DNA from 2 places in the Buttiauxella sp. AC142 genome. Region 1 is predicted to be linked to the other one. Evidence: predicted binding sites of a transcription regulator. Region 1 holds the regulator's gene; the other holds the start of a gene.
What was found. The regulator LexA, encoded in region 1, represses DNA repair genes until DNA is damaged. The targets are predictions, from matches to a motif close to TNCTGTATGTACATACAGNA.
Positions count from the first base shown of each region.

Region 2: a site for LexA is predicted at 3,304-3,323, ahead of metR (HTH-type transcriptional regulator MetR). Genes of this name have one in related genera too.

Region 1 covers NZ_CEEDCH010000001.1:25,431-38,054, forward strand. The annotation lists gene malE (maltose/maltodextrin ABC transporter substrate-binding protein MalE) at 1-1,046, opposite strand, end outside; gene malK (maltose/maltodextrin ABC transporter ATP-binding protein MalK) at 1,410-2,519, shown strand; gene AC0IWZ_RS00120 (maltoporin) at 2,565-3,875, shown strand; gene malM (maltose operon protein MalM) at 4,021-4,968, shown strand; gene ubiC (chorismate lyase) at 5,142-5,651, shown strand; gene ubiA (4-hydroxybenzoate octaprenyltransferase) at 5,651-6,523, shown strand; gene plsB (glycerol-3-phosphate 1-O-acyltransferase PlsB) at 6,613-9,042, opposite strand; gene AC0IWZ_RS00145 (diacylglycerol kinase) at 9,169-9,537, shown strand; gene lexA (transcriptional repressor LexA) at 9,646-10,254, shown strand; gene dinF (MATE family efflux transporter DinF) at 10,328-11,659, shown strand; gene AC0IWZ_RS00160 (CsbD family protein) at 11,817-12,026, shown strand; gene zur (zinc uptake transcriptional repressor Zur) at 12,089-12,604, opposite strand.
Region 2 covers NZ_CEEDCH010000001.1:4,761,835-4,767,677, forward strand. The annotation lists gene pldB (lysophospholipase L2) at 1-580, shown strand, start outside; gene yigL (sugar/pyridoxal phosphate phosphatase YigL) at 614-1,420, shown strand; gene AC0IWZ_RS22230 (carboxylate/amino acid/amine transporter) at 1,532-2,431, shown strand; gene metR (HTH-type transcriptional regulator MetR) at 2,319-3,272, opposite strand; gene metE (5-methyltetrahydropteroyltriglutamate--homocysteine S-methyltransferase) at 3,389-5,650, shown strand; gene AC0IWZ_RS22245 (hypothetical protein) at 5,733-5,843, opposite strand, start outside.

The DNA.
Region 1 (12,624 bases):
TTATCCATGGTGGCGGCGATACGTGGGTCTTTCGCCAGTTGATCCTGGTAAGATTTCAGTGCAACGGCACCCAATGGCTTGTCTTTATTGACTTCAGCCAGACCCTGATCGGTCAGCAGGTAGTTTTCCAGGAACTCTTTCGCCAGCTCTTTGTTCGGGCTGGCGGCGTTGATACCTGCACTCAGCACGCCAACGAACGGTTTAGATGCTTTGCCTTTGAACGTTGGCAGCAGCGTCACGCCGTAATTGATTTTGCTCTTATCAATGTTCGACCAGGCCCACGGGCCGTTGATTGTCATCGCCGTTTCGCCTTTGTTAAAGGCCGCTTCTGCGATGGAGTAATCGGTATCCGCATTCATTTCTTTGTTTTTAATCATGTTGACCAGGAAGCTCAGGCCCGCTTTCGCGCCCGCGCTGTCCACGCCCACATCTTTCACGTCATATTTGCCGTTTTCGAGTTTGAAGGCATAACCGCCGTCAGCGGCAATCAGCGGCCAGGTGAAGTACGGTTCTTGCAGGTTGAACATCAACGCACTCTTACCTTTCGCTTTCAGCTGCTTATCCAGCGCCGGGATTTCTTCCCAGGTTTTCGGTGGATTAGGTACGAGGTCTTTGTTGTAAATCAGAGACAGTGCTTCAACCGCAACTGGGTAAGCGATGATTTTGCCGTTGTAACGAACGGCGTCCCAGGTAAACGGATACAGCTTGTCCTGGAAAGCTTTGTCTGGAGAGATCTCGGCCAGCAGGCCAGATTGTGCGTAACCACCGAAACGGTCGTGCGCCCAGAAGATGATATCCGGGCCATCGCCTGTCGCCGCAACTTGTGGGAATTTCTCTTCCAGTTTGTCCGGGTGTTCGATGGTGACTTTAATACCGGTATCTTTTTCAAACTTCTTACCGACCTCGGCCAGGCCGTTATAGCCTTTGTCACCGTTAATCCAGATGACCAATTTGCCTTCTTCTATTTTTGCCAGTGCAGAGGCGGAAAACATCATCGTTGTCAGGGCAGACAGAGCGAGGATGCGGGCGCCAGTTTTAATTTTCATATGTCCCTCGAATTTTTGGATTTGTAGGCAGAGCGAATTGACGTTGCCAGTTTGCGCAGATGGCAAGTGCTTCTCATCCTCCTTAGCCCTACGCCCCCACCCTGGTATCTGTGATCTGCATTCCATAACTGACAGTTATGCGTGCTGGAGCACACAAAACCACCCAGAAATTTGAAACCACGATCACGAAAAACTGTCGCCCCCGCTGCAACCGGTTGCAGACCAGCCCCTCTCATCCTCCCGCCTCCTCCCCCATAAAAAACAGCAGGGTGGAGGATTCACGGAATGTATGAATCCGTCATAGTCCGACACATCTTGAATCACCTGCCACTCAGCAGCGTGACGGAATGAAGGGAGAAGTACATGGCAAGCGTACAGCTACGGAACGTAACAAAAGCCTGGGGTGACGTGGTGGTATCGAAAGATATCAACCTGAACATTCAGGAAGGTGAGTTCGTGGTTTTTGTTGGACCGTCAGGCTGCGGTAAATCCACTTTGTTGCGCATGATTGCGGGGCTGGAAACTATCACCAGCGGTGATTTGTTTATCGGTGACACTCGCATGAATGACATTCCGCCCGCTGAACGCGGCGTCGGTATGGTGTTCCAGTCTTATGCTCTTTATCCCCATCTTTCTGTTGCTGAGAACATGTCCTTCGGGTTGAAACTCGCGGGCGCGAAGAAAAGTGATATCAATCAGCGTGTCACCCAGGTTTCAGAAACTTTGCAACTGGGTCATTTATTAGAACGTCGCCCGAAAGCACTTTCTGGTGGGCAGCGTCAGCGAGTAGCTATTGGCCGTACGCTGGTGGCTGAACCGCGTGTATTCCTGCTTGATGAACCTCTTTCAAACCTTGATGCGGCACTGCGGGTGCAGATGCGCATTGAGATTTCCCGACTGCATAAGCGCCTCGGGCGCACCATGATTTACGTCACCCACGACCAGGTTGAAGCGATGACGCTTGCCGACAAAATTGTGGTGCTGGACGCCGGGCGTGTCGCGCAGGTCGGCAAACCGCTCGAGCTGTATCACTACCCGGCTGACCGTTTTGTTGCGGGCTTTATCGGCTCGCCAAAAATGAACTTCCTGCCGGTGAAAGTCACCGCCACGGCTATCGATCAAGTGCAGGTTGAATTACCGAACCGTCAGCAAGTCTGGCTGCCGGTTGAAAGCAAAGAAGTTCAGGTCGGCGCAAACATGTCTCTGGGGATTCGCCCGGAGCATCTGCTGCCAAGCGACATCGCTGACGTGACCCTTGAAGGTGAAGTTCAGGTTGTCGAGCAGCTCGGCCATGAAACTCAGATTCATATTCAAATCCCCGCCATCCGTCAGAACCTGGTGTACCGCCAGAATGACGTGGTGTTGGTAAAAGAGGGTGCCACATTCGCTATTGGCTTGCCGCCAGAGCGTTGCCATCTGTTCCGTGAGGATGGCACTGCTTGTCGTCGGCTGCATCAAGAGCCAGGTGTTTAAGCACTCCCATAAAAAAGAAAAGCAATGATCTCAGGAGATAGAACGATGATTACTCTGCGCAAACTCCCACTGGCAGTCGCCGTAGCAGCAGGCGTTATGTCTGTTCAGGCAATGGCAGTGGATTTCCACGGTTATGCCCGTTCTGGTATTGGCTGGACCGGCAGCGGCGGCACACAGGAATGTTTCCAGGCAACTGGTGCTCAATCTAAATACCGTCTTGGTAACGAATGTGAAACCTATGCGGAATTAAAACTGGGCCAGGAAGTGTGGAAAGAAGGCGACAAGAGCTTCTATTTCGATACTAACGTGGCGTACTCCGTTGCTCAGGATAATGACTGGGAAGCAACTAGCCCGGCATTCCGTGAAGCAAACGTGCAGGGTAAAAACCTGATTGATGCACTGCCAGGCGCCAACATGTGGGCCGGTAAGCGTTTCTATCAACGTCATGACGTACACATGATCGACTTCTACTACTGGGATATTTCAGGTCCTGGTGCGGGTCTTGAAAACATCGACGTTGGCGTGGGTAAACTGTCCTTCGCAGCGACTCGTTCTTCTGAATCAGGCGGCTCGGCTGCATTCAATGATTTCAATGCTGATGGTTCTCGTAACTACAGCAATAAAGTACCAAACGATGTATTTGACGTGCGTTGGGCGGGGATCGAAACCAACCCTGGCGGTACTTTAGAACTGGGTGTTGATTACGGTCACACTAACATTCCTGACGATTATTACCTGCAGCCTGGCGCATCTAAAGATGGCTGGATGGGGACAATCGAACACACCCAAAGCATGATGAAAGGCTACAACAAATTTGTCGTCCAGTACGCAACTGATTCCATGACCTCGCAAGGTAAAGGTCAGGCGCAGGGCGGTTCTCTGAACAACGATGGCAGCATGATTCGTGTTATCGATCACGGTGCGATTACTCTGGCTGACCGCTGGGATCTGATGTACGTCGGTATGTATCAGAACCTGGATATGGATGATAACCAGGGGACTGAATGGTACACCATCGGTGTTCGTCCAATGTTCAAATGGACGCCTATCATGAGTACCCTGCTGGAAGTGGGCTACGACAACGTGAAATCCCAGGAAACTGGCGATCATAATGGTCAATACAAAATTACCCTGGCACAACAATGGCAGGCAGGCGACAGCATCTGGTCCCGTCCGGCACTGCGTGTCTTCGCAACCTACGCGAAGTGGGATGAGAAATGGGGTTACGCTAAAGATGCCAACGGCGACTCAACTCGCTTTGCTATCGCTGATTCTACCGGCAACGGTACGTTCTCTACCAGCCGTGGCGACAACGACGAGTTCTCCTTCGGTGCCCAGATGGAAATCTGGTGGTAATACAGCAGTAGCTTAAAGTAAGAAGTGATAAGGGGCTCGCCACTGAACCCCTTGTTATTACCCTTGTATGCCAATGCTTGTTTCAGGTGGAAAGGGCTATTGCCTGGCCAACTTTCCACCGACTTTCCATTCGAGGTTTATAACAATGAAAATGAAAAAAAGTCTCCTCGCACTCTGCCTTTCCGCAGGGCTGCTCGCCAGCATTCCCGCAGTGAGCCTGGCTGATGTGAATATCGTTCCACAAGACATTTCTGCGGCGCCAGCAGTGCCGAGTTCAGCGTTACAACAGCTACAGTGGACGCCCGTCGATCAATCAAAAACATTAACCACCACACTGGCTACCAGTGGTCAGAGCCTGAGCGCAGGTGATATTACTGGCCCGGTCGCGGCTTATAGTGTGCCTGCAAATATTGGTGAATTGACCATCACGCTCACTAGTGAAATCAGTAAAAACACGGTATTTGCGCCGAACGTACTGGTTCTTGACCAGAATATGACGCCCGCGGCTTATTTCCCGTCAAGCTACTTTACCTACCAGGAACCGGGCGTGATGTCCGCCGATCGCCTGGAAGGGACGATTAAGCTGACGCCAGCATTGGGGCAGCAAAAACTCTATTTGTTAGTGTTCACCACCAACAAAGACACACAGCAAACCACCAAAATGCTCGACCCGGCAAAAGCCTATGCAAAAGGCACGGGTAACGCTGTACCGGATATTCCAGACCCGATTGCCCGCCATACCACCGACGGTCTCTTGAAAGTGAAAGTCAAAACCTCTTCAAACTCCAGCATTCTGGTTGGGCCGTTATTTGGTTCATCAGGCCCAGGCCCGGTTACTGTGGGTAATACCGCAGCGCCAGCCGCAACCTACGTTGCCCCGGTAGCCGTTGCCGCACCAGTAGCGGCACCCACGCCAGCCAAGAAATCTGAGCCAGTGCTAAGTGACACAGAAACGTACTTCAACCAGGCAATCAAAGATGCCGTAGCGAAAGGCGATGTAGACAAAGCCCTGAAACTGCTCGACGAAGCTGAACGCCTGGGATCGACGACTGCCCGTAAAACTTTTATCAGCAGTGTAAAAGGCAAGGGGTGACCGTCTCCCCGCAGTGCTGATGTTTGAGGTTTGGTGCGCCTGCGGGCGCACCTTTTTTCCTTCTTCATCCTTCAAGTTGACTCGGCGTTGTTAAACGCTTGTTGTGCTTTTCCTGCCCCGCTATACCTATTCTGCGTTACAATGATTTTCGGTTTTGTTTCGGAGAAATTCACATGTCTGACGCGCTTTCGCCACTGCGCGCCTTACGCTTTGAGGCTACGATCCCCGAGGGGCTGAGTGCATCGCTTCTTGACTGGTTGTTGCTTGAAGATTCAATGACCAAGCGCTTTGAACAATATTGCTCGCGTGTCAGCGTGCGTATTGTGCGTGAAGGTTTTTTCGATTCGCGTGCCGATATTCCTGAAGCTGATTTGCTGCCTGAAGCCAAACGTTACTGGTTGCGTGAAATCATGCTCTGCGGCGATGATGAACCCTGGCTTTTAGGGCGTACCATCGTTCCTGAATCTACCCTCGAGGGGCCAGAGCTTGCATTGCAGCAACTCGGAACCACACCTCTTGGGCGTTACCTGTTTAGTGCATCTTCCCTGACACGGGATTTCATTGAGATTGGCCGCAATGAGGAGCTGTGGGGGCGTCGTTCCCGCCTGAGATTAGCCGGAAAACCATTAGTGTTGACCGAGCTGTTTCTCCCCGCATCCCCGCTGTATGTAGAGGAAAAATAATGGAGTGGAGTCTGAAACAGGGCAAATGGCAGGCCTATCAACGCCTGATGCGGCTTGATAAGCCGATTGGCTCGCTTTTATTGCTATGGCCCACGTTATGGGCGTTGTGGTTAGCGACACCGGGTGTGCCGCCGCTGACCATTTTATGTGTGTTCATCGCTGGCGTCTGGATGATGCGAGCTGCGGGCTGCGTGGTAAACGACTACGCCGATCGTAAATTTGATGGGCATGTCAAACGCACTGCGCACCGGCCACTGCCTAGTGGGGCAGTCAGCGAGAAAGAAGCACGCATCTTATTTGCTGTGTTGGTTCTGCTGTCGTTTTTACTGGTGCTGACACTCAATACCATGACAATTTTGTTATCGGTAGCGGGGCTGGCATTAGCCTGGGTTTACCCGTTTATGAAACGCTATACCCACCTGCCACAGGTGGTGTTAGGTGCGGCATTCGGTTGGTCAATTCCAATGGCATTTGCGGCGGTGAGTGAATCTGTACCGCTGAGTTGCTGGCTGATGTTTTTGACCAATATCTGCTGGGCCGTGGCTTACGACACGCAATACGCGATGGTCGATCGCGATGATGATTTAAAAATTGGCATTAAATCCACGGCGATACTGTTCGGGCGCTATGACAATCTGATCATCGGCATTTTGCAGATTACAGTGATGGTACTGCTGGCGGTGATTGGCTGGCTGAACGGGTTGGGTGGAGCGTTTTACTGGTCGATTGCTCTGGCGGGCGCGCTATTTATCCATCAACAACGTCTGACTGCGAACCGCGATCGCGACGCCTGTTTCCGCGCATTCCTGAATAATAACTACGTTGGGCTGGTGTTGTTTATTGGTCTGGTGCTGAGTTACCTGCACTTCTAAAACATGTCCCTCATCCGGCCTTCTCCCCAAGGGAGAAGGAGAAAACCGGGCAATACCCTCTCCTGTGGGAGAGGGTTAGGGTGAGGGCATTACTCAGTCGCAGCCTGCGACGTCGCACTTTCAATCGTCAAACGCACATCCGGCATGATCAGCTCTGCCAGCATCTGGTAGACCTTCATGGTTTCGGTTGGCTCCGCATCTCCGGTATCGCTGATATAGCCTTCATCACGCAGGGTTAACACCAGCGAGGTGAACACGGCTTTATCAAAGAACTCCGGTGCGTTAATACCATGCAAAACAGACAAGCGCTGGGCAACGGTGCGGCTTTCGCGCTCCAGTGTCCCGCGGTTGATGGATGGATTAGCGCTCAACAGCCAGAAAGTAATCGCATAACGTTGCAGCGTTTCACGAACACCCGCAGCCAGAAGCTGCATAGTGCGTGAACGAGCCGGGTTAATCAGCACTTCATCACCCGCAAGAGTAATCAGTTCCTGACGAACCATCTCATTGAGCAGCGCATCCATTTCACTGACAAGCTGCGCCTTCTCCCAGCGCAGGAAAAGCTCAGCTTTCAGCATCGGGTAGAGTAATTCGACCTGACGCAGAAGCTCTCCGCGTGAAATGTGGCGATGCTGCGTGATAATCGCGGCCAGTAGAGAAGGCAACACCAACATATGCAAAATGTTGTTACGGTAATAAGTCATCAGTACCGCCTGCTCACGCGGCAGAATGATGATGTCACCGATAGTATCTTTCTCTACTTCAAACTTGTTCATTTGCAACGCGTGTTCAATCAGCGCTTCTGCTGGCTGGTCTGGCGTGGTCGCATCTGGTGAATACGGCACATTACGCAACAGGCTCAGGTAGCAGTTGAGCTGCTCGGTCAATTGTTCACGAGTAAGTGAACGCTGACGCGAAGCGAGTAATGCGGTACAACACAGGTTCATGGCATTTGCCGCCCCTGCATTGTTGATACGCACCATCAGCTCGGCAGCAATTTCATTGACCGTTGGCGTCAGCCACGCCGGGCGAATCGCTTCGATTGGATCGATTGAATCACGCCACTCAGGAACACGTTGATTGAGGAATGTCATCAACGGCATCGGTTCGCCGAAGTTCACATAGCCCTGGCCGAGATTACGCAGCTTGCTCAGCCCGCGCACCATCTGCATAAAGCTCTCTTTCTCTTTGGTCGCTCCACGCAGTTCTTTGGCGTAAGTCCCCACTTCCATTACATGCTCGTAGCCAATGTAAATTGGCACCAATGTAATTGGACGAGTACCACCGCGCAGCATGGCCTGAATGGTCATCGACAGCGTGCCGGTTTTCGGATCAAGCAAACGCCCGGTACGGGAACGCCCACCTTCCACAAAATATTCAACGGAATAGCCACGGCTAAACAGCTCGCCAAGATATTCACGGAACACGGTGGAATAGAGTTTGCTGCCTTTAAAGGTACGGCGAATAAAGAACGCTCCCAGGCGACGGAAAATCGGGCCTGCTGGCCAGAAATTCAGGTTGATACCCGCCGCGATGTGCGGAGGAACTAGCCCCTGGTGATAAAGCACGTAAGACAGCAGCATGTAGTCCATGTGGCTGCGGTGGCAGGGCACATAGACAATCTCATGGCCGTCATGAGCCAGTTGGCGCACACGCTCAGCGTTGTGAACGTTAATGCCCTGGTACAAACGGTTCCACGTCAGTCCTAACACGCGGTCGGTCAAACGAACGGCTTCATAAGAGAAGTTGGCGGCAATCTCTTCCATCAGCGCGACAGCATTTTGCTGTGCTTTTTCATGGGAGATTTTCTTGCTACGCGCTTCGTCTTCTACCGCGCGAGCGATAGCTTTTGATGCCAGAAGTTTGTTAAACAGATCCTGACGCACCGGCAGACGCGGGCCAACAGTCGCTAAACGCTGGCGAGCGAAGTGCATACGTGCCACTCGCGCCAGTTTCTGAGCGATTTTTTTATCTGTGCCGTGATCGGTTGCCATCTGGCGCAGCGAAACCGGTGCGGAAAAACGCACAAAGCTGTCGCGCCCAAGCCAGGAGACGGCGAAGAATTTTTGAATGCCGTTGAGCATTCTTAATGGCGGATTCACTTCGCCTTTTTCGCGCCCCGGTGAACGGCCAAACATGACCGAAACAGGCACCATCTGCACGTCCAGATTTGGATTGCTACGGTGTAAATCGAGGTAATCATGGAACAGCTTGATCGACTCTTCTTTCGGCGTGTAATAAGTGAATACACGCGGCCCACCATGGATAAAGACATAGCGCGGCAGCACCGCTCCGTCGATTTCTAACGGCTCGAGAGGGTCGGGCAAGTTATGCGCGAGGCATTGAGCGCGCAGCGTTAATAAGTCCGCCTTTGAGTTATAGGGCAGCACGTACATTATTGGACGTGTGGGATCTAAGCCCAGTTCGGCTTGTGGATCTGCCGGAATAGACTTGCTCTTTACCAGAACGCCTAATGGTAAATTAAGTAATTTGTAGTAGATTCTTGGCCAGCCTGACATAAACGATGTAAAGCCTCAGGTTAATGATGCAAATTCGCCGCAAGAATATCAGAATCTGACCCAGATTTCTGTGGCGTTATAATTTTGACAAGCATTGATGCAAATAATTTGAAAAGGTTGCCCAAAATGGCGAGTAGTACCACTGGACTTACCCGTATTATCAAAGCTGCAGGCTATTCATGGAAAGGGCTAAAAGCGGCCTGGATCAACGAAGCTGCTTTCCGCCAGGAGGGCGTTTCGGCTGTCATCGCCATTGCTATTGCCTGCTGGTTAGATGTTGACCCTATTACCCGTATTTTACTGATTGGTTCAGTGGTGTTGGTGATGATTGTCGAAATCCTCAATAGCGCTATTGAGGCCCTCGTTGACCGTGTTGGTACTGACTATCACGAGCTTTCCGGGCGAGCAAAAGATATGGGCTCAGCCGCTGTATTAATCGCCATTATCCTTGCAGTAATTACCTGGGTCACGCTGCTTTGGCAGCATTTGCGATAGTCTTTCCAGAATAGTTAAGTGCCTGGTTTTTTGCTCAATTTGTGGTTCCAAATTCGCCTTTAACTGTATATACTCACAGCATAACTGTATAAACACCCAGGGGGCGGAATGAAAGCGTTAACTACCAGGCAGCAAGAGGTGTTTGATCTTATTCGGGATCATATCAGCCAGACCGGCATGCCACCGACACGTGCCGAGATTGCTCAACGTCTGGGGTTCCGTTCTCCGAACGCTGCTGAAGAACATTTAAAAGCTCTCGCCCGTAAAGGCGTGATTGAGATTGTTTCCGGCGCTTCGCGTGGCATTCGTTTGCTGGTGGAAGAGATCACTGGTATCCCGCTGGTTGGGCGCGTCGCTGCGGGTGAACCACTCCTTGCGCAGCAGCATATCGAAGGCCATTACCAGGTAGATCCTTCATTGTTCAAACCGAATGCCGACTTCCTGCTGCGCGTCAGCGGGATGTCTATGAAAGACATCGGTATTATGGACGGTGATTTACTGGCGGTGCATAAAACTCAGGATGTGCGTAACGGCCAGGTTGTGGTTGCGCGCATTGATGATGAAGTGACCGTTAAACGTTTGAAACAGCAAGGGAATACCGTTCATCTGCTGCCAGAAAACAGCGAATTCGAGCCGATAGTGGTTGACCTGCGCGAGCATAACTTCTCGATTGAAGGGCTGGCTGTTGGGGTTATTCGCAACGGCGACTGGCTGTAAAATCTCTTTAGGTGATGCGTATTTAAGTACGCATCACTGTCTTAATTCTCTTTGATCTCCTTCAGGAGAGGTCATGCAATTATTCTCCACAGCGGATCGTGCGCTCTGGCGCCTCGCTTTACCCATGATTTTCTCCAACATTACCGTCCCGCTGCTTGGCCTTGTCGATACGGCTGTTATTGGTCATCTGGATAGTCCTGTTTATCTCGGTGGTGTCGCGATTGGAGCGACGGCAACCAGCTTCCTGTTTATGTTATTGCTCTTTCTGCGCATGAGTACCACCGGCTTAACCGCCCAGGCCTTTGGCGCAAACAACCCCTCCGCTTTAGCTCGCGCACTGGTTCAGCCTTTATTGCTGGCACTCGGAGCGGGTATTGCCATTGTCTTGCTGCGCGAACCACTAATCTCGCTGGCTCTGCGTATTGTCGGCGGTAATCAGGACGTGCTCTTTCAGGCGCAACGTTTTCTTGAGATTCGTTGGTTAAGCGCCCCGGCCTCCCTGGCTAATTTGGTCTTGCTCGGCTGGTTGCTGGGCGTTCAATACGCACGCGCGCCGGTTATTTTGTTAGTGGTCGGTAACGTTCTGAATATTGTGCTCGACGTGTGGCTGGTGATGGGGCTGCATATGAATGTTCAGGGGGCGGCACTCGCTACTGTCACGGCTGAATACGCCACATTTATCATCGGCTTGCTCATGGTGAAAAAGGTCATGGGCCTGCGTGGAATCAGTGGTGAAATGCTCAAACAGGCGTGGCGCGGTAATGTTCGGCGTTTGTTGGCGCTTAACCGCGACATCATGCTCCGCTCGCTGTTATTACAGATCTGTTTTGCCTCCGTGACCATCTTTGGCGCGCGTTTGGGTAGCGAAATCGTCGCGGTGAATGCGGTACTAATGACGTTGCTGACCTTCACCGCTTACGCGCTCGATGGTTTTGCTTATGCCGTTGAGGCACATTCCGGGCAGGCTTATGGGGCAAAAAATCGGGGGCAATTACTCGAAGTCTGGGGGGCTGCATGTCGCCAGGCCGGTTTAGTCGCACTGGCATTCGCCGCCGTTTATGCCTTATTGGGTGAGCAAATTGTTTCCCTTTTGACCTCAATTGCTGAGCTGCAACGGCAAGCGGATATCTATTTGTATTGGCAGATAATTTTACCCGTTGTCGGCGTGTGGTGCTATTTGCTCGATGGCATGTTTATAGGCGCAACTCGAGGGACTGAAATGCGCAATAGCATGGCTGTCGCGGCGTTGGGCTTTGGCCTGTCGATGTTTACCGTACCGTATTTAGGCAACCACGGGTTGTGGCTTTCGTTAGCTGTATTCCTTGCGCTAAGAGGTTTGTCGCTGGGATGGATCTGGCGTCGCCACTGGCAGAAAAATACCTGGTTTAACAATGTTCAAGATTAAGCCGTTAGGTTAAACATTCTTAGTTTTCCCCATACCACCATATCCTTGACTACAATTATTCCCACGTCCAGCAGAAACAGGGTGTCAGCCAAACGGAAGCACCCGGACGATGGTAATTTTTGTTAGTAATTTTTCACCGAACGATGAGGATATTATTATGAATAAAGACGAAATCGGCGGTAACTGGAAACAGTTCAAAGGCACAGTAAAAGAGAAATGGGGCAAACTGACTGACGATGATATGACCGTCATTGAAGGGAAGCGCGATCAGCTTGTCGGCAAAATCCAGGAACGTTATGGATATGAAAAGGATAAGGCAGAGGAAGAAGTCGTTGATTGGGAAACTCGCAACAAATACCGTTGGTAATTAGTTTCCCTCAGATGTGTTAACTCTCAGCCCTGCCCAGGTACACGGACGTACCCATACCCCTAACGCGACTTCTTCTTTGACTGAATCGAATGGTCATGCCCACAGGCTTCCGGGTGGCTACACGCTTCAACCTCCGCACAAGCACTGCATAATCCATGCGCCTCAATAACATTATGATGCAGAGCAAAGCCTAACTCGGCTGCCAACTGCTGCATAATATCTTCTACGCCTTCCGCACCCTGTTCTTTCACCGCGCCACATCGGTCGCAGATAAACATGGCTGATGAGTGAGTCGGTTGATCAAAAAGATGGCATAAAACATAGCTGTTGGTTGACTCTACACGGTGTACAAAACCTTGTTCGAGAAGAAAATCGAGCGCACGATACACCGTCGGGGGTTTAGCTTGCGGTTCGCTGGCACGCAGTAAATCCAGCAAATCATAAGCGCTGATTGCACCTGCCTGCTGTGTCAGCAAACGCAGTACTTCAAGGCGTTGTGGCGTCAGGCGCACATTACGCTGCTCGCATAGTTTTTCAGCCTGCGCTAACACGTTTTGTGAAGTCGTGATGTCCATCAGCATTCCCCTGTAGATTA
Region 2 (5,843 bases), 4.7 Mb from region 1:
TTCCATGGGCGGTGCCATCATCACTTTGTGGCTTGAAAAAAACTCACAATGTTTTGATGCGGTTGCACTTTGTGCGCCAATGTTTGGCATCGCGCTGCGCTGGCCGGACTGGATGGTGCGTCATATTCTTGACTGGGCCGAGGGACATCAGCGTTTTCGTGAAGGTTATGCAATCGGAACAGGCCGCTGGCGCGCTCTACCATTTGGCGTTAATGTCCTGACCCATAGCCGTGAACGTTACCGCCGCAACCTGCGTTTTTATGCTGACGAGCCAGCATTGCGGGTGGGCGGGCCAACGAATCATTGGGTAAGAGAAGGGATACTCGCAGGAGAACAGGTTTTAGCGGGAGCCACTGCTATCACCACGCCGATTTTTATCCTGCAGGCAGAAGAGGAACGTGTGGTGGACAACCGCGCCCATGACCAATTCTGTGAAATTCGAGCCGCGGCGGGCAACCCTTGTGAGGGGGAAACACCTTACGTCATAAACGGTGCGTATCATGAGATCCTGTTCGAAAAGGACGATATGCGGACCGAAGCGCTGAATGCCATCATCGCTTTTTTTGATAGGCATAACTAAATACCGACTTAAACACCAGAGGTTCCAAATCCTATGTACCATGTCGTTGCGTCTGACTTAGATGGCACGTTGCTGTCCCCCGATCACCTTCTTACTCCGTATGCAAAAGAAACGCTGAAACTGCTCACTGCTGAAGGAGTTAATTTCGTCTTCGCAACGGGTCGCCACCATATCGACGTGGGGCAAATTCGCGATAACCTCGAAATCAAAGCCTACATGATCACCTCTAACGGCGCGCGCGTGCATGATACTGACGGCAACCTGGTGTTCAGCCACGATCTCGACCATGACATCGCTCAGGATCTCTTTGGTGTCGTGCATACCAATCAAGATATCGTGACCAACGTCTATCGCGGCGATCAGTGGTTTATGAACCGCCATCGTCCTGAGGAGATGAAGTATTTTAAAGAAGCCGTGTTTAACTACAGCCTGTTTGAGCCAGGTTTGCTGGAAGCCGATGGCGTCAGCAAAGTGTTCTTCACCTGTGATTCTCACGAAAAATTGCTGCCGCTGGAGCAAGCGTTGCTCGCTCGCTGGGGCGATCGCGTGAACGTGAGTTTCTCGACGCTGACTTGCCTGGAAGTGATGGCAGGTGGCGTGTCAAAAGGCCATGCGCTGGAAGCAGTATCCAAAGCGATGGGCTACGGCCTGAAAGACTGCATTTCCTTTGGCGACGGCATGAACGACGCTGAAATGCTCAGCATGGCGGGCAAAGGCTGCATCATGGGCAACGCTCACCAGCGCCTGAAAGACTTGCTGCCAGAACTGGAAGTCATCGGCACCAACGCGGATAACGCGGTTCCACATTACCTGCGTAAGATGTTCCTCGGTAAAGATTGATTCGTGAAATAGAGTGGTGAATAAATCACCACTCGTCAACCAAATAGTTCAGCTCCGGTTCATACCCTTCGCTACAATGGTGAATAAATTGCCTGTAGTTGAGACTTCATCGTGCCGTTACTCATCATCACCACCATTCTGTGGGCCTTCTCTTTTAGCCTGATTGGCGAATACCTTGCCGGGCATGTCGACAGCTATTTTTCCGTGCTGATGCGCGTCGGACTTGCGGCATTAGTGTTCCTGCCGTTCCTGCGCTTCAAAGGCTACAGCGCGAAAACGCTGTTGCTGTACATGCTGGTGGGCGCGTTACAACTCGGTGTGATGTACCTGTTTAGCTTCCAGGCTTATCTCTACCTCACCGTTTCTGAATTCCTGCTGTTTACGGTAATGACGCCACTTTACGTCACGCTGATTTACGACCTGATCAGTGGCAACAAACTGCGCTGGGGCTATGCGTTAAGCGCCGGGTTGGCGGTGATTGGCGCGGCGATTATTCGGTACGACAAAGTCAGCGATCACTTCTGGATTGGACTGTTACTGGTGCAGGGCGCAAACATCTGTTTCGCCATCGGGATGGTGGGTTATAAACGCCTGATGGAAACGCGCCCGATGCCGCAACGTTGCGCATTTTCGTGGTTCTACCTCGGGGCGGCAGTCGTGGCTGTAACAGCCTGGTTTGCGCTTGGGAACCCGCAAAAACTGCCGACGACAAATCTGCAATGGGGCATTCTGGTGTGGCTTGGGGTTGTCGCGTCAGGATTGGGGTACTTCATGTGGAACTACGGTGCCACGCAGGTGGATGCGGGCACGCTCGGCATCATGAACAACGTGCATGTTCCGGCGGGGCTGCTGGTTAACCTCGCCATCTGGCAAGAGCAACCCCACTGGCCGAGTTTTATTATTGGTGGGTCGGTGATAATGGCTTCGCTATGGGTACATCGCCATTGGGTCGCTCCGCGTTCTTCACAAACGGCAGATGCTCGCAAGCGTGTGAACGCGTCGAGCGAATAAAGGCTTCCGTCACCGGTTGACGCTGCTCGCCATCGCGCACGGCTGCGTACAACCGGCTCCACAGTCCTTCACCCAGGGTTTTGGTCACAACCAGACCCTGGCGTTCAACATTCTCCACTACCCAATGCGGCAGCGCGGCAATTCCCATGCGTGCCGACACCATCTGAATCAACAACAACGTGTTATCGACACTTTTCAGCGACGGACTTACGCCCGCTGGTTGCAGGAAATGCCGCCAGATATCCAGACGTTGGCGCTGGACCGGGTAAATCAATAACGTTTCGCTGCTCAAATCTTCCGGCTCAATACGCGTTTTATTCGCCAGCGGGTGATCCGTGGCCAGCACCAGGCGCACTTCATAATCAAACATCGGCGAATAGTGCAGACCGCTGCGCGGCAGGATGTCAGACGTTAACACGATATCCAGCTCACTTTGTTGCAGAGCAGGCTGCGGGTCGAACGTCACGCCAGATTTGAAATCCAGATCCACCTGCGGCCAGGTTTTATGGAAGTTTTCCAGCGCGGGCGTCAGCCACTGAATACAGCTATGGCATTCGATTGCGATGCGAAGCCGGGTCTGGTGTGGTTCGTTACAGGCCTGTAGCGCGCGGCTTATCTGCGGTAACACTTGTTCAGCCAATTGCAGTAGCACCTCGCCCTGCGGCGTAAACCGTAGTGGCTGACTTTTACGGACAAACAGGCGGAACCCAAGCCGCTGCTCCAGATCGCTGAACTGATGAGAGAGCGCCGATTGGGTTTGATGCAACGCGGCGGCGGCGGCGGCTAAAGAGCCGCAATTTCGTAACGCCTGGAGCGTCCGCAGGTGTTTGATCTCGATCATGAAAGTCCTTCACTTCGGCATGAGCAAATTGCGCTTGAGGAATATACAGTACATTTGCAAGATGGCGGTGTAAACATCTGGATGGCTAAATACGAAAAATTCCTCAAGGGCATAACATGACAATACTTAATCACACCCTCGGCTTCCCACGTGTTGGCCTGCGTCGCGAACTGAAAAAAGCACAAGAAAGCTACTGGGCAGGCAACTCCACTCAGGAAGAATTGCTGGCGGTGGGCCGCGAACTGCGTGCTCGCCACTGGGAACAACAAAAAGAAGCTGGTGTGGAACTGCTGCCAGTGGGCGATTTCGCCTGGTACGATCACGTTCTGACCACCAGCTTGCTGCTTGGCAATGTGCCGGCTCGTCATCAGAACGCGGACGGCAGCGTCGATATCGACACTTTATTCCGTCTGGGCCGTGGCCGTGCACCCACTGGTGAGCCAGCCGCAGCCGCTGAAATGACCAAATGGTTCAACACTAACTACCACTACATGGTCCCGGAATTCACCAAAGGCCAGCAGTTCAAACTGACATGGACACAGCTGCTGGATGAAGTAGACGAAGCGCTGGCACTCGGCCATAACGTAAAACCTGTGCTGCTTGGCCCGGTCACTTATCTATGGCTGGGTAAAGTGAAAGGCGAGCCGTTTGACCGCCTGAGCTTGCTGAAAGATATTCTGCCGGTTTACCAACAGGTGCTGGCTGACCTGGCAAAACGCGGCATCGAATGGGTGCAAATCGACGAACCTGCATTGGTGCTGGAGTTACCGCAAAAGTGGCTGGATGCGTTCCAACCGGCTTACGATGCACTGGCGGGTAACGTTAAACTGCTCTTGACCACCTATTTTGAAGGCGTGACGCCCAATCTGAATACGATTACGGCGCTGCCCGTTCAGGGTTTGCACGTCGACTTCGTGCATGGCAAAGACGATATCAACGCGCTGCATCAGCAACTGCCAGCCAACTGGCTGCTATCGGCGGGTGTGATTAATGGCCGTAACGTCTGGCGTGCTGATTTAACGGAGAAATATGCGCAACTGCAGGGTCTGGTGGGCAAACGTGATCTTTGGGTTGCCTCTTCTTGCTCGCTGTTACATAGCCCAATCGACCTGAGCGTTGAAACCCGTCTGGATGCAGAAGTAAAAAGCTGGTTTGCCTTCGCGCTGCAAAAATGTGCCGAGTTGTCTTTGTTGACCGAAGCCCTGAACAGCGGCAACACTGAAAAACTAGTTGAGTGGAGTGCGCCAATTCAGGCTCGCCGCCATTCACAGCGTGTCCATAATGCGGCAGTTGGCAAACGTCTGGCGACCATTACGGCGCAAGACAGCCAACGCCAGAGTGACTACGCCGATCGTGCCGTGGCACAGCGCCAGCGCTTCAATCTCCCGACCTGGCCGACAACGACTATCGGTTCATTCCCGCAAACGACGGAAATTCGTGGCCTGCGCCTGGAGTTCAAAAAAGGTAACCTGGATGCGAATAACTATCGCACCGGTATCGCCGAACATATCAAACAAGCCGTTGCTGAACAGGAACGCTTAGGTCTGGACGTGCTGGTGCATGGTGAAGCGGAACGTAACGACATGGTGGAGTATTTCGGCGAGCATCTCGACGGTTTCGTATTTACGCAAAATGGTTGGGTGCAGAGTTACGGTTCCCGCTGTGTGAAACCACCGGTAGTGATTGGTGACATCAGCCGCCCGGAAGCGATTACCGTGGAATGGGCGAAATACGCGCAATCCCTGACCGACAAACCGGTAAAAGGCATGCTGACTGGTCCGGTGACCATTTTGTGCTGGTCGTTCCCGCGCGAAGATGTGAGCCGTGAAACTATCGCTAAGCAAATCGCATTAGCGCTGCGCGACGAAGTGGCAGATCTGGAAGCAGCAGGTATCGGCATCATTCAGATTGATGAACCGGCACTGCGCGAAGGTTTACCGCTGCGTCGTTCCGACTGGCAGGCGTATCTGGGATGGGGTGTGGAAGCCTTCCGCCTGAACGCTGCCGTGGTACGAGACGACACGCAAATCCACACGCATATGTGTTACTGCGAGTTCAATGACATCATGGATTCTATTGCAGCGCTGGATGCAGACGTGATCACCATCGAAACCTCGCGTTCCGATATGGACCTGCTGGAGTCATTTAAAGAGTTTGAATACCCGAATGAAATCGGGCCGGGCGTATATGACATTCACTCACCGAATGTGCCGAGCGTGGAATGGATTGAAGCTCTGCTAAGGAAAGCGGCAGAGTCTGTTCCGGCAGAACGTTTGTGGGTGAACCCGGACTGCGGTCTTAAAACCCGTGGCTGGACGGAAACTCGCCAGGCACTGGCAAACATGGTGAAAGCGGCACAGAATCTGCGTAACGCTTAAGTAAAACGGTGGATGACGCTGGCGCTTATCCACCCTACAAAATTTAAACGTGTATGCCGGATAAGCACAGCCTCATTCGGCATTATTGCTTTTTCTCTATCTTCCAGTTTCTGGGTTCGATGGTCTTACAGAGTTCTAAGTCAGTGACATAATAATTGCCGAGTTTTTCTTGCGGGCAATTACTATAAGGTGA